DNA from 4 places in the Brevibacillus sp. AG162 genome. Region 1 is predicted to be linked to each of the others. Evidence: riboswitches for the same ligand, from Rfam matches in the RefSeq annotation. Region 1 holds a riboswitch; each other region holds the start of a gene.
The links. A riboswitch is a leader RNA that binds a small molecule or an ion and turns the genes downstream of it on or off. The one in region 1 is predicted to bind cobalamin.
Positions count from the first base shown of each region.

Region 2: another riboswitch for cobalamin. It lies ahead of FB479_RS20805 (energy-coupling factor ABC transporter permease); the one in region 1 lies ahead of FB479_RS00925 (ABC transporter substrate-binding protein).
Region 3: another riboswitch for cobalamin. It lies ahead of FB479_RS05090 (ABC transporter substrate-binding protein); the one in region 1 lies ahead of FB479_RS00925 (ABC transporter substrate-binding protein).
Region 4: another riboswitch for cobalamin. It lies ahead of nrdI (class Ib ribonucleoside-diphosphate reductase assembly flavoprotein NrdI); the one in region 1 lies ahead of FB479_RS00925 (ABC transporter substrate-binding protein).

Region 1 covers NZ_VFNO01000001.1:220,297-223,746, forward strand. The annotation lists gene FB479_RS00920 (MBL fold metallo-hydrolase) at 1-815, shown strand, start outside; cobalamin riboswitch at 964-1,113, shown strand; gene FB479_RS00925 (ABC transporter substrate-binding protein) at 1,270-2,265, shown strand; gene FB479_RS00930 (FecCD family ABC transporter permease) at 2,267-3,304, shown strand; gene FB479_RS00935 (ABC transporter ATP-binding protein) at 3,314-3,450, shown strand, end outside.
Region 2 covers NZ_VFNO01000007.1:125,739-129,188, forward strand. The annotation lists gene FB479_RS20795 (GerAB/ArcD/ProY family transporter) at 1-275, opposite strand, end outside; gene FB479_RS20800 (quinone-dependent dihydroorotate dehydrogenase) at 427-1,518, shown strand; cobalamin riboswitch at 1,652-1,845, shown strand; gene FB479_RS20805 (energy-coupling factor ABC transporter permease) at 1,995-2,759, shown strand; gene FB479_RS20810 (energy-coupling factor ABC transporter substrate-binding protein) at 2,756-3,040, shown strand; gene cbiQ (cobalt ECF transporter T component CbiQ) at 3,037-3,450, shown strand, end outside.
Region 3 covers NZ_VFNO01000002.1:65,996-69,445, reverse strand. The annotation lists gene FB479_RS05100 (alpha/beta fold hydrolase) at 1-333, opposite strand, end outside; gene FB479_RS05095 (M24 family metallopeptidase) at 458-1,549, shown strand; cobalamin riboswitch at 1,567-1,766, shown strand; gene FB479_RS05090 (ABC transporter substrate-binding protein) at 1,937-2,956, shown strand; gene FB479_RS05085 (FecCD family ABC transporter permease) at 2,981-3,450, shown strand, end outside.
Region 4 covers NZ_VFNO01000001.1:992,290-995,739, reverse strand. The annotation lists gene nrdE (class 1b ribonucleoside-diphosphate reductase subunit alpha) at 1-1,935, opposite strand, end outside; gene nrdI (class Ib ribonucleoside-diphosphate reductase assembly flavoprotein NrdI) at 1,922-2,281, opposite strand; cobalamin riboswitch at 2,443-2,641, opposite strand; gene FB479_RS04700 (alpha/beta hydrolase) at 2,812-3,450, shown strand, end outside.

The sequences.
Region 1 (3,450 bases):
GCCCCTCCGTCCCGTATATCAAGGCCGGTCTCGCCAAGCTCGGTTATACGGTGGAACAAGTAAAATACATCATCGTCACGCACATTCACTTGGATCATGCAGGAGGGGCCGGACTGTTTCTGAAGGATTGTCCAAACGCAAAGATCGTCGTCCATCCGAAAGGTGCACGCCATCTCGTAGATCCGAGCCGACTGATCACAGGCGCGAGAGCGGTTTATCATGATGATTTTGATCGATTGTTTGATCCGATTGAGGCTGTTCCTGAGGAGCGGATTTTGATTCGTGGGGACGGGGATACACTAAAGATCGGAGAGAATTGCGTGTTGGAGTTTCTGGATTCGCCAGGGCATGCCAATCATCACTTCAGCATCTACGATCCCGTAAGCCGCGGCATGTTCACAGGTGATACGGCAGGTGTGCTCTATCCACAGCTTAAAAAGGATGGTGTACACCTCGTGCTGCCATCTACTTCGCCGAATCAGTTTGACCCGGATGCCATGTTAGCGTCTGTAAGCCGCTTTGAAGCACGCAAGCTAAGTCGCATTTACTTTGGTCATTTTGGGATGTCAGAGCAGGTAGACGACGTGTACCGCCAATTACGTGAGTGGCTCCCTGTGTTTCTAGTAGAAGGAGAATTAAGCCTTGCAGCTGGACAAACATATGACGAGCTGTCTCGCAAGTTATTGGAACGAGTCTCGGATCATCTACAGTCACAAGGCATCAGTGGTGACCACGAAGTTTTCGAAGTACTCAAGCTCGATTTACAGGTATGCTCCATGGGCATTCTGGATTATTTGTACAAACGAGGGAAATAGCCTGCCAAAAGCTTTACATTTGCCTGAACCTTTTGTTCAGGCGTTTTTCATTTTTAGGAGGCAAGAGTGTATTGGCTTAGGTGTTTGTCATTCTTTTTTCATCCAAGGAATGCTATGATGTAGGATGAGTCATGGACTGTGACAAATTCAATCGTAACAGCAAATAGGTGCCTCGTCTTTTTAGCAAAAAGATCGGGTGAAAAGGGAAGTCGGTGAAAATCCGACGCGGTCCCGCCACTGTAAATCGGCTTGTTTCTCAGCCGTAAGCCAGGAGACCTGCCTATTTGTTTTCGTGCCTGTTGCCTTCGCGGAAAGGATCGGCCTATTTCAGGGAGCAGACCATCCTGGCAGTTTGCCCTGAGGTACCGACCTATTGTTTTCCGAATGGAAGCAAGGGTCGCTTTTTTTATTGGAAGGAACAGTCAATCAGACATGAAGAAAGGAAGTTCTACATATGAAACGTTCATTGCGATTTATGATCCCACTACTAGTTGCGGCTAGCCTCGCAGGTTGTGCGGGTAACGATAACAGCCAGCCAGCACCTGGTGGACAAACAAGCACACCGCAGACAGCACCGCAAGAGAACACGGCCGAGCAGCCTGCAAAACAAACAACGTATCCATTGACAGTCACGGATGCGACAGGAAAAGAAGTAACCTTTGCAAAAGCCCCTGAGCGAATCGTCTCGACATCCCCTGCCGAGACGGAGATTTTGTTCGCATTAGGCTTGGAAAATCGGATCGTAGCTGTTTCAGACTATGACGATTATCCGGAAGCGGCGAAGGCAAAACCGAAAATTGGCGGAGTCGTCAAACCGAATGAAGAAGCCATTCTCGCTCAAACGCCGGATATGGTCATCGGTGGGATTTCGATGGAAAAGCCAGTGGCTGACAAGCTCAAATCTCTCGGAATGCCGGTCTATATTACCCATCCAACAAAGATGGACGACATCCTAAACAACATCTTGACGATGGGAGTTATCACCAACACACAGGACCAAGCTGAAAAAGTCGTCGCGCAAATGAAGAAGGACATCGCGTACGTTCAAGAAGCAGTGAAAAATGTAAAACCGGAAGAGAAGAAAAAGGTATATTTGGAATTTTCCCCAGGCTGGACAGTCGGAAAAGGCGAATTCATGGACGAACTCATCACGCTGGCTGGGGCGACAAATATTGCCTCCGACACTGAAGGATGGAATCCGATCAGTGAGGAAAAGATTTTGCAAAACGACCCGGACGTTATTTTGTACGCGAGCGGAATTACCGATGAAAAGACTGGCGTCAAGCTGGAGGATATGATCGCGAATCGCAATGGCTGGGATAAAATGAAGGCGATTCGTGAAAAACAAATTTTTGGCATGGACCAAAATATTTTGTCCCGTCCCGGTCCACGTATTACACAAGGCTTAATCGAGGTAGCCAAGGCAATTTACCCTGACTTGGTGAAATAAAATGAAGAAGCGACTTTTCATATGGGGAGGGGTCAGCTGTCTCGTCCTGCTGGCATCGATAGTCATCAGTATCTCGATGGGGGCGGCCCACCTCCCCATTTCACAAGTGTGGCTCATCCTGCTTCATCAAATCCCGGGCTTGTCTGAGTGGATCACCGTAACGTGGCCCGAGTCTTCTGAGCAAATTGTCATGAAGGTTCGTTTTCCACGGGTTGTATTGGCTGTCTTGATAGGCGCCTGCTTGTCACTTGCGGGGGCGGGCTTTCAGGGAGTTTTGCGCAATCCGCTCGCAGATCCGTTTACGATGGGCGTGGCATCGGGTTCTGCTGTCGGAGCAGCCTTCTTGATCCTTTTTGGCTTGCAAATCAGTTTTCTGGGTGCATGGAGCACACCTGTTGTCGCCTTTCTTACAGGATTGCTCAGTTTATGGATCGTACTCGGACTCGCAAACACGCAAGGAAAGCTGCAGACGGAGACCCTGATTTTGTCTGGTGTCGTGGTGCAGGCTTTTCTCGGCTCTCTCGTTTCCTTTATGGTATCGCTATCCGATCAGACGGTGAATGAGATTGTGTTCTGGCTGATGGGCAGCCTGTCATTTCGCGGCTGGGCCTTTACGTACGTCTTGATTCCGTACTTGGTCATAGGTGGAATGGTGCTGGTGAGTTATGCGCGCTCCTTGAACCTATTTGCATTGGGAGAGCGGCAGGCTGCGCATCTCGGCGTCCATGTGGATCGAACGAAGCTCGTGGTTCTGGTCGTCTCGACTCTCCTGACTGCAGCGGCAGTTTCTATCGCGGGTATTATCGGGTTCGTTGGCTTGGTGGTACCGCATCTCGTCCGATTGCTGGTTGGTCCTGACCATCGTATTTTACTGCCAATGGCTGCGATCTGCGGTGGTATTTATGTGCTGTGGGCCGATACTCTAGCCAGAATGCTGCTGAGTCCAACGGAAATCCCGCTCGGTGTCGTGACAGCATTTCTGGGAGCACCATTTTTCGCTTATTTATTGAAGCAAAATAAACGCTTTAGGAAGAGGTAACGTAAGCTTATGATCAATGTGCGCAGCTTGCAAAAATCGTATCAGGATACGCCTGTTTTGCACGGAATCGATTTTTGCGTGGACAAGGGAGAATTTTTTGGCATCATCGGGCCCAATGGCAGCGGTAAATCTACCTTGTTGAAAAT
Region 2 (3,450 bases), on a different contig from region 1:
ATCATGATCGGAGCGAGCAAGAGATGGCTGACAATATTTCCTGTTCGCTGCTGAAGCCATTCAGACAATGCTTGTTGCTTTATTCTTCGATTGATCACAAACAAAAGATACACCCACAAGGAAAAAGGAATACCTGCAAGCAACACGCTTAACCAAGCATCTCTGCCTGCTTTGCTCAATAAGAGGGGGATGACGGTTACGTGGTTCGTAATGCCGATCGTCAGCATCATCACCATAATGGCTTGACCAATCCCGATTTTTCCGTCCACTTTCATGAAAGACTTGTCCCCCTGTGCGTGGTGGTGCTGTTAGGATTTGCCTTCTTGCTTGGAAATATGTATCAGGTATAAAGGTTACATCCTCCCGAGAAAGTATGGTATTCTACTATGAGGTAAAAAGGTAGAAACGGAGTAAGGAGTGCAGCCGATGTATCAGCTCATAAGAAAATATCTGTTCCAGCAAGATGCGGAAGAGATTCATGAAAAGACAATTGGTGCCTTAAGGCTGGTGGAGGATTCTGCTCCAGGCAAAAGCATCCTGAAGATGATCTATCAGGTAAAAGACCAGCGGTTGGAGAATAAGCTATGGGGAATGACGTTTCCGAATCCAGTCGGACTTGCAGCCGGCTTTGATAAAAATGCAGAAGTCTATCATGCATTGGGTGCCCTTGGTTTTGGGTTTGTGGAAATTGGGACGTTGACGCCGCAGGGACAGCCAGGCAATCCGAAGCCGCGTTTGTTCCGATTGCCGGAACATCAGGCTGTCATTAACCGGATGGGCTTCAACAATCACGGTGCGTATCTGGCTTCCCAGCATTTGGTCGATTACGCATACTCAGATGTTCCGATTGGGATTAACATTGGGAAAAACAAAGTAACGCCGAATGAAGAAGCGGCCATCGACTATAGCAAATGTATGGACATGCTCTATGCATACGGTCACTATTTCGTCATTAACATCAGTTCTCCGAATACCCCGAATCTGCGTGACTTGCAGGAAACAGAGAGCTTGCGTCATTTGGTGCGTGCAGTAAGGGAAAAGGCAACTGAAATGGAAGCGCGTTCCATCAAGAAAAAACCGATTCTGCTGAAGGTAGCGCCAGACATGTCGGATGAGCACATGCGCGATGTTGTTCACGCTGCTGTAGAAGAAGGAATTGCCGGAATTATCGCTACCAATACGACACTGTCACGCGAGGCGGTTTCCGGACATCGATTTGCCGAGGAAGCAGGAGGCTTGAGCGGAAGACCTCTTACGGAGCGTTCCACTGCTTGGGTGAAGGAGATTTATCAAGAAGTAGGAGACAAGGTGCCAATTATTGGTGTTGGCGGCATTTATAGCGGTGAAGACGCCTACGCGAAAATCCGAGCAGGAGCCAGTCTCGTTCAGGTGTATACGGGGATGATTTATCAGGGCCCAGGTATCGCCAAGCAAATCAACAAAAAACTGCTCAAGCTCATGCAACGCGATGGTTTTAAACATATTAGTGAAGTAATTGGCGTAGACGCAAAAGAATAGATAGAACAAGTACGCATAGATCGATGGCTCCGTTTGTAGTGGGGCATCGGTTTATGCGTTTTTGCTTATATTCTTCCGATTTATGTAGTGATTCGGTATAATGATGTGGGACAAACATGAATTGTCTGTCAATTGCATATTGTCGGCGTTAGGTGCCTTTATGTGACGCATAAAGGGTAACAGGGAATCGGGTGAAAGTCCCGAGCGGTCCCGCCACTGTAACCAGGGAGCTCTCTTTGATAAGGATACCACTCATTTTCGTATGGGGAAGGACAAAGAGCGCATGGATCTGGAAGCCAGGAGACCTACCTAGTAGCCACACCCACAAAACCTTCGCGGAAAGGAGCGGTGAATACGAGGCAATGAGGCTGTATAATCAGTCTGTTGTTTTGTGTGCACATCTCGTCCATTGATGGATGGGATTTTTTTGTTTGTTAGGAAAAGAACGAACGAAAGCCAGTTAAGGAGGAATGAACATGAATCGATCTCGTCTCGTAACTACTTGTCTGATGATCGCGGGCTTTGTCCTGTATTTTCTGCTCAATGAACCAGAGACAGGACACGCGATGCACATCATGGAAGGGTATTTGCCATTATCCTGGGCCTTGTTTTGGTGGGCTGTCTTCTTGCCATTTTTTATTCTTGGGATTCGTTCGATTAACAAGATTGTAAAAGAACATCCCGAAATGAAGCTCCTTATTGGTGTTGCAGGAGCGTTTGCCTTTGTTTTATCTGCACTGAAAATCCCTTCGGTTACAGGCAGCAGCTCTCACCCGACTGGAACGGGCCTTGGCGCCATTATGTTTGGACCTTTTGCGATGTCTGTGTTAGGGAGCATGGTGCTCTTGTTTCAAGCCTTACTTTTAGCACATGGAGGTTTGACTACGCTAGGGGCAAATGCTGTATCCATGGCAGTAGTAGGACCACTTGTGGCATACGGAATCTATCAGATGATCATGAAAGTGGGCGGAAGCCAGCGTCTGGCTGTTTTTGCAGCGGCTGCCTTGGCTGATCTTGCTACCTATGTGGTGACTTCGATTCAACTGGCACTCGCATTTCCAGCTGAATCTGGTGGAGTGTTGGCCTCGTTTGCCAAATTCGCAGGAATTTTTGCATTCACGCAAGTACCGCTCGCAATCAGTGAAGGTCTGTTGACCGTTCTTGTTTGGAACTGGTTGTTATCTTACAACGCAAAAGAGCTTACACAGCTTCGTTTGCTCAAACGGGAGGAATCGCTGTGAAAAAAGGATGGAACTGGCTTTTACTCTTGGGGGTAATCGTACTGGCGATTGTCCCGCTGTTGCTGGTGCAGGATTCGGAATTTGGCGGCGCAGACGGCGTGGCAGAGGAAGCGATCAAGGAGATCGCTCCGAGCTACGAACCGTGGTTCCAGCCGCTGATAGAACCGCCAGGGGGAGAGACGGAGAGTCTATTGTTTGCGGTGCAGGCGGCGTTGGGAGCGGGAGTGATCGGCTACGCCGTGGGCTTGTACAAAGGTCGGTTGGATAAGCGGAAAAAATGAACGGGCTGCAGCTTGATTCTCTCTCTTATCAAAACAGGCTGAAATGTCTGCCGCCAGCTCATAAGCTATTGCTGGCGAGTGCATTGTTACTGCTCGTCTTGGTGGGACATGTATGGATGCAGATGGCCGTTGTTGTCTGGATGACGGTATGGGTAGTGGTGTATGCCCAGATTCCTGTCCGTATCTATTGTGCCTTTATGATGGTGTCGCTCTCGTTTTTTGCGGCGGGGCTCCCTGCCCTAATGGTAGAAGGGGCGAGAGCAGGTGAAGTGCAGGTCCAGGTCGCAACAGCATGGGAAGTGGGATCGTATGTGCTCTATGTGCCGATGTCCTCCTTCAGTAAAGTTTGGATCTTATTTTGGCGTACCATGGCAAGCTTATCCTGCTTTGCCTTCCTTTTGTTTACCGTG
Region 3 (3,450 bases), on a different contig from region 1:
TGCATGATCAGGATATCGAAGACAATATTCAAGAGCAATAGAAGCACCTTGGGAGTACCCCAAAATAAAAGGACGCTCAATGCCGAGTGACGGGATCAGCTTATGGAGCCGTTCTGTCAATTCTCCAATGGTATATGGCTTCTCCATCGGGGAACTGTCGCCATGTCCAGGCAAATCAGGGATAATAAGCTGATACTTATCCGTGAGTGTTTGCTGATAAACAAAATTGACAGAGCCGATACATGGTGCATGGATACACAATAACGGTGTGCCTTTTCCCGATATGTGAAAAGCAAACTGCTTTCCATCCTGATGGACGAGTATTTGTTCCATTTTCTTTTTCACCCCACCTTTAGCTTGTCCGATACGAAGTAGATTTTTCAATTGAACTCTTCTTTTTTTGATGGGGAAGTGGTATTCTCGCAATAGAATAATTGGTGAAAGCAGGGTGAAGAAGTTGTTTCAAGAGCGCATTTCAAAGCTCCACACGTTTTTGACAGAGCAAGAGCTGAACGCGGTGTTGATTACCTCTCCCAAGCACGTTTACTATTTGACCGGATTTTTTACAGACCCGCATGAACGTTTTATGGGTCTCGTTATTCCTGCTGAGGGCAAACCTTCCTTAATTGTACCTGCTCTTGATCGTGAGGCAGCGGCTGAGGCTTCATTCGTTCAAGATATCCATACACATACGGATATCCAAAACCCGTATGAAATTCTCAAGCAAGTGTTGCCAGCGAACTTATCGAAGCTCGGCATTGAGAAAAGTCATATGACTGTCGAGCGCTATGAAGCACTTGGACAAGTTGTTCTGGCGTCGAGCTATGTGGACGTGGAAGAGCCGCTGCGTGAAATGCGATTGATCAAATCTGCGGATGAAGTGGATCGCTTGAAGCACGCTGTTCAGTTGGTCGAGGATTCCTTGCGGGAGACCCTGAAAAAAGTCAAGACAGGCATGACCGAGACAGAAATCGTAGCTGAGCTGGAATTTCAGATGAAGCGCTTGGGTGCGGAAGGTCCATCGTTTACGTCCATGGTATTGGCAGGGGAGAAGTCGGCACTGCCACACGGGAAACCAGGAACGCGCCAGGTACAAGAAGGCGACTTGCTTTTGTTTGATATCGGGGTAGCAGCGAATGGATATGTATCCGATATTACCCGCACCTTTGCTGTAGGCGAGATCAGTGCCCAGCTACAAGAAATTTATGAGACGGTATTGGCTGCCAACGAAGCGGCAATTGCTGAGATTCGTCCGGGTGTGACCTTTGCGCATTTGGATAAAACTGCTCGCGATGTCATCACCGCAAAAGGCTACGGAGAATACTTCATGCATCGTCTTGGGCATGGACTTGGGATGGATGTACATGAATATCCGTCTGTTCACAGCCAGAACCAAGAAGTGCTTCGTCCAGGGATGGTCTTTACGATCGAGCCAGGCATCTATCTGCCGGGTGTAGGTGGCGTGCGGATTGAAGACGATGTATTGGTTACGGAAACGGGCGTTGAAATACTCACGCAGTTCCCAAAAAAACTGACTTCTATCAACTAATGAAAAAAATCGTAAAAATTGAATACGTATCGAATGGTGCTGGACGGCATATGCTGTCAGCTTAAAAGGGAAGTCCGGTGAGAAACCGGCGCGGTCCCGCCACTGTAACGAGGAGCGCCTAGCGAATAGCCACTGTTTTTTGCGAGACAAAAAATGGGAAGGTAGCTGGGCGTGCTGATTCGTAAGCCAGGAGACCTGCCATGCGATCATATACAATCGACCCACGAGGATGGGGCAGATGTGGAAGTAGTCTATGAAAGGTGCCTTTGTGCCTGCTTATAGCTATATCTACGTTTGTCATGCACCTCCCGATTGAAATGGGGGGTGCTTTTTTTGTGGAGGATTTGGGTTCAACCCATCATTTCCATACAGAAAAGGGGATTATAGATGTTTCAGGCAAACAAATCACATACAGTAAGGAAAGGACTAGTTTTCGGTATCATGACAGCTGCTATGCTTTTGGTTTCGGCATGCGGCTCCACGTCGACAACACAGGCTCCAGCCAAAACAAACCAAGCAGCTGCACCAGCAACAGAGAGCAAGCCTGTAACACTAACCAATAATGGCATCGAAATGACCTATCCAACAGCACCTGAGCGTGCCGTGACTTTGAACCAACACGTCACCGAAATCATGCTGGCACTGGGACTGGCTGATAAAATGGTCGGAACCGCTTACCTCGACGATGAAATCCTTCCAGAGTTAAAAGCAGATTACGACAAGGTTCCGGTACTGTCTGACAAGTATCCTACGAAAGAAGTGCTGCTGGCAGCGAACCCAGACTTCGTGTACGCTGGATGGAAAAGCGGATTCGGCGAAAAGGGTGTAGGATCGATGCAGGATTTGGAAAAGGTTGGCATCAAATCGTATTTGCAAGCCTCTTCTAGTATGCCTGGCCCGACAATTGACGATGTATTTGCGGACATTACAAATATTGGTCGCATTTTCCGTGTGGAAGACAAAGCCAATGATTTGATCAATAAAATGAAGAGCGAAATGGATCAAACGATTAGCCAAATTGGCAAGGTGGATGAGCCGCTTAAAGTGTTCGTGTACGACAACGGGGAAGATAAGCCATTCACAGCAGCCAACAACTACATGACGTCCTTAATCAAGACTGCTGGCGGTAAAAACATTTTTGATGACATTCAAAAGGGCTGGGCAGAGGTCAGCTGGGAACAAGTAGTGAGTCGCAATCCAGACGTGATTATCATCGTAGACTACGGTGATAGAACCGTTGAGCAAAAACGCAATTTCCTTTTGACCAAAAAAGAACTGGCGGATATCCCGGCGATTAAAAATCAACGACTAATGGTATTGCCATTGTCTGCGGCTTCTGAAGGCGTTCGAGCACCGATTGCGCTAAAAATTTTGGCAGAAGGGCTCTACCCGGATAAATTCAAATAGAGTACACCCCTTTTAAGGGAGGGAATGGCACTGCAACAGATTAAGTTACCTTATATCATCATTACTCTACTGGTCGGACTTTTCCTCTCGATTACGTTCGCAGTTACCTTGGGCTCAGTGGAGATTAAGCCGACAACAGTATGGAAAATCGCCTTATCGAAAATTCCAATGTTTACCCAATGGATTGAGGTGGATTGGTCCAAAGGAGAGCAAACGATTATTTGGGATATTCGCTTTCCGCGTGTGCTCTTAGGGGCGATCGTCGGTGCAGGTCTGTCTGTCGTGGGGGTAGCGATCCAGTCATTGGTTCGTAACTCCTTGGCTGACCCCTACGTGTTAGGCGTATCATCCGGTGCTTCGGTTGGAGCTACCTCGGTGATTATATTCGGAGCATTCAGCATGTACGGGCAGTATGCACTATCCTTAGGCGCTTTTACAGGCTCTCTTGTGTCGATCATTCTCATTTTTACGCTATCCCGTATCGGAGGACAAAA
Region 4 (3,450 bases), 770 kb from region 1:
TCCTTGGTCGATGTGCTCTTGAATTTCGGCAATCAGATCAATCACTTTGAATTGATCAATGACATACGCCGATTTGTAGTAAAAATAGTTTTCCTGCGACAAGTACGGCATCGGGTAATACGTCGTAGAGTTGGCATACGTTCTCGTTTCGATATGCTCGACGATTGGCATCACGCTGGAAGTCGCATTCTGAATGTAGGAAATGCTCTGTGTCGGCGCAATCGCCAAACGGTACGCATGGTAAACGCCATGCTTTTGCACCTTTTGCTGTAGTTCCGCCCAATCCTCTGGCGTTGGAATGTGCATCCCTTCGAAGAGAAGCTTTGCTTTTTCCGTCCGCGGGCTGTAATCGTTCGTCAAATACTTGTTAAAATAAGTGCCTTTTGCATATTCCGATTGTTCAAAGCCCAAGAAGGTGGCGCCAGTTTTCTTGGCAATTTCCATGCTTTTCTCCAAGGAGTAGAAGTTCATCATCATGAAAAACGTACGAGCGAAATCCTTGGCTTCTTCACTCTCGTAAGCAATTCTGTTCTTTGCCAGATAACCGTTCAGGTTCATCGCACCGAGACCTACTGAGTGCAGCTCACGGTTTGCCTTTTGAACGCCTGGAGCGTTTTCTACACGCGTCATGTCACTCACGGCTGTAATGGCTTCGATGCCTTCGTGGACGGATTCACGGATCATTTTTCGTTCCATCACGTTGACGATATTGAGCGATGCCAGATTGCAGCTAATATCGCGACGGATGATATCCATTTCTCCGTAATTGGTGATCGTCGAAGTCTCCTGCAGCTGGAAGATTTCCGTGCACAGGTTAGACATTTTCACCGAACCAAGGTCTTTCAGCGCATGGTTGTTGTTCGCATTTGTTTTGTTCATGATGTACGGATAACCCGATTCCATTTGAATCATCGCGATTTTGGTCAGCATCTCGCGTGCGCTCATCACGGTCTTTTTCTTGATGCGATCGTTTGCCAAGAGCTCCTCGTACATGTCATCGAGGTCCATATCATCCAGATGCACGCCGTATTCTTTGTACACAGAGTACGGAGCAAACACAGTCAATGGCTTGTTTTCCTCAGCCAGCTTGTAGAATACGTTTGGTACGATCAAGCCGATGGACAACGTTTTGATGCGTGCTTTTTCATCCGCATTGATCTTTTTGCAATCGAGAAACTCGTTGATATCCCAGCCGAAGATGTTGTAGTACGCTGCACCTGAGCCTTTGCGTTGCCCCATTTGATCCGCGTAGGAAAACGCATCTTCCAGCAGCTTGAGAACGGGCATGACACCTTTTGCTGCGCCCTCGACGCCTTTGATCGGCTCTCCTCGTCCGCGAAGCTTGGACAGGTTCACGGCTACACCGCCGCCAATTTTGGATAGCTGCATACAAGTTCCCAAAATAAAGTTGATGGAGTTCAGTGAATCATCCATTTCGAGCAAGAAGCAGGAGACCATTTCTCCACGGCGGCTTTTTCCCGCGTTCAGGAAGGTTGGTGTCGCTGGCTGCAAGCGTTGATCCATCATCGATACTGTTAAACGCTTGGCGAGTTCAAAGTCACCTTGTCCAAGGGACAGTGCCACAACGGCCACTCGGTCTGGATACTGCTCCAAGTACATCGATTTATCGTTCGTTTTCAGGGCGTAATCTTTATAAAATTTGGAGATAGCCATGTACGAAGCAAATTGAAAATCAGCGTCATAGGCCAAACGGAAAACTTCATCGACCTGCTCAACCGTGTATGTTTCATAGACGTTTTCATAGAAGTCATTCTCGATCAAATAGTCCATGCGTTCTTTGACACTGCCAAAAGTCATCGTATTGGACTGCACTTCTTCCATGAAGACCGCAACCGCTTCCCGATCCTTTTCCAGTTGGTAAAATCCGTCGTTGCCACGCTGCATCAGTTCGTTGTTCAATTCAATATGCCGCAATTGTTGCCACCCCACTCGTAAATTGTTCCACGTCCCGGCCGGTACCGGACAGTTCAAATTTAGAAATTACCGGAACGCCATATTGGCTCGCGATCGTATCCGCGCTTTTGGCAAAGCTGGTTCCCCAGTTGCGGTTGCCGCTGGCGGATACTCCGCGCAGATTGACATGATTTCGCTTCAGGAACGTCGCCACCTTCTCCGGCACTTGTCCGAATCCCGTCGTGTATGTTATCAAAATGAATGGCTCGTCCAGCACCATATCTTGATCAATTTCCACATGTGGCAAATTAATTTTGTTGACGAATCTTCGGACGTTTCCTGTTTTTGAATCATAAGCGATTAACATGTCCCTCATCCTATCCTGCTATTTTTACTCTGTATGTATGAAATTTAGCCAAAGTAAAAGCGCATCCGACGTTTACATGCCGAATGCGCGTGATGACTTCCATCTAACAATTCGCCGATGCGAATTGAGCGCTCGAACACTTCCCTATCTCCCGTAGGTTAAACAGTGCAAGCGGTTAGGCAGGTCTCCTGGCTTTTGGATCATCGCTCCATTTACACCTTCCCGATCCTTCTTGATCAGTGGCATTCTTTCGCAAATGGAACTCTCTCATTACAGTGGCGGGACCGCGTCGGATTCTCACCGACTTCCCTATTAAGTCTACCAAATCTGGTGGTAAACACCTCACCGCATCAATATGTAGTTGGTAAAACTTACTTTACCTCAATATATCGTAGGAGTCAAGCTCGGTATGCGCTCTTCTCGAAAACTAACTATTCTCCTTTTTCGGCTATTGCCAATCTCTGGTTCTCGTTCCTATAATAGATTTTGTGCGTGTTGGTTAGCCTTGGAGAGATTGGAGAGTCGCCCTCATGAAAAGCACCGACTATCAACCTGTCGTCATTCCTCGTTCTTACAGTAAAATGATGACTTATCAAGAACGTCACTATCACATTTTCGTAAGTATACCTGCCGATCCTCCTCCGGAATCAGGCTTTCCCGTCATATATTTGCTAGATGGCAACTCTGTTTTTGCAACCTTGACCGAAGCGATACGAATACAATCACGCGGCCCTGAACGAACTGGCGTGTATCCTGCAATCGTCGTCGGGATTGGGTATCCAACGGACGGTCCGTACCATCCTTCCCGTTTCTTTGATTACACGTATGAAGTTCCCGCCTCGGAGCTTCCTGGCAACCCAAGAGGAGCGGAGTGGCCTCAGATGGGGGGAGCGGAGCAGTTCCTCACCTTTTTGGAGGAGGAGCTCAAGCCTAGCATCGAAAACGACTTCCCCATCGATCGGACGCAGCAAGCGATTTTTGGACATTCGCTAGGTGGCTTGTTTGTCTTGCATGTACTTTTGTCGAGACCACACGCTTTTCAGCGGTATATAGCTGGCAGTCCCTCGATCCACTGGAATGAGAGCGTGCTGCTTGCGAAGGAGAGTCAATTGCAGACCCAGCTGACCGATGACCTCGACGTCCATGTGCTCCTCACCATCGGGGAGTTG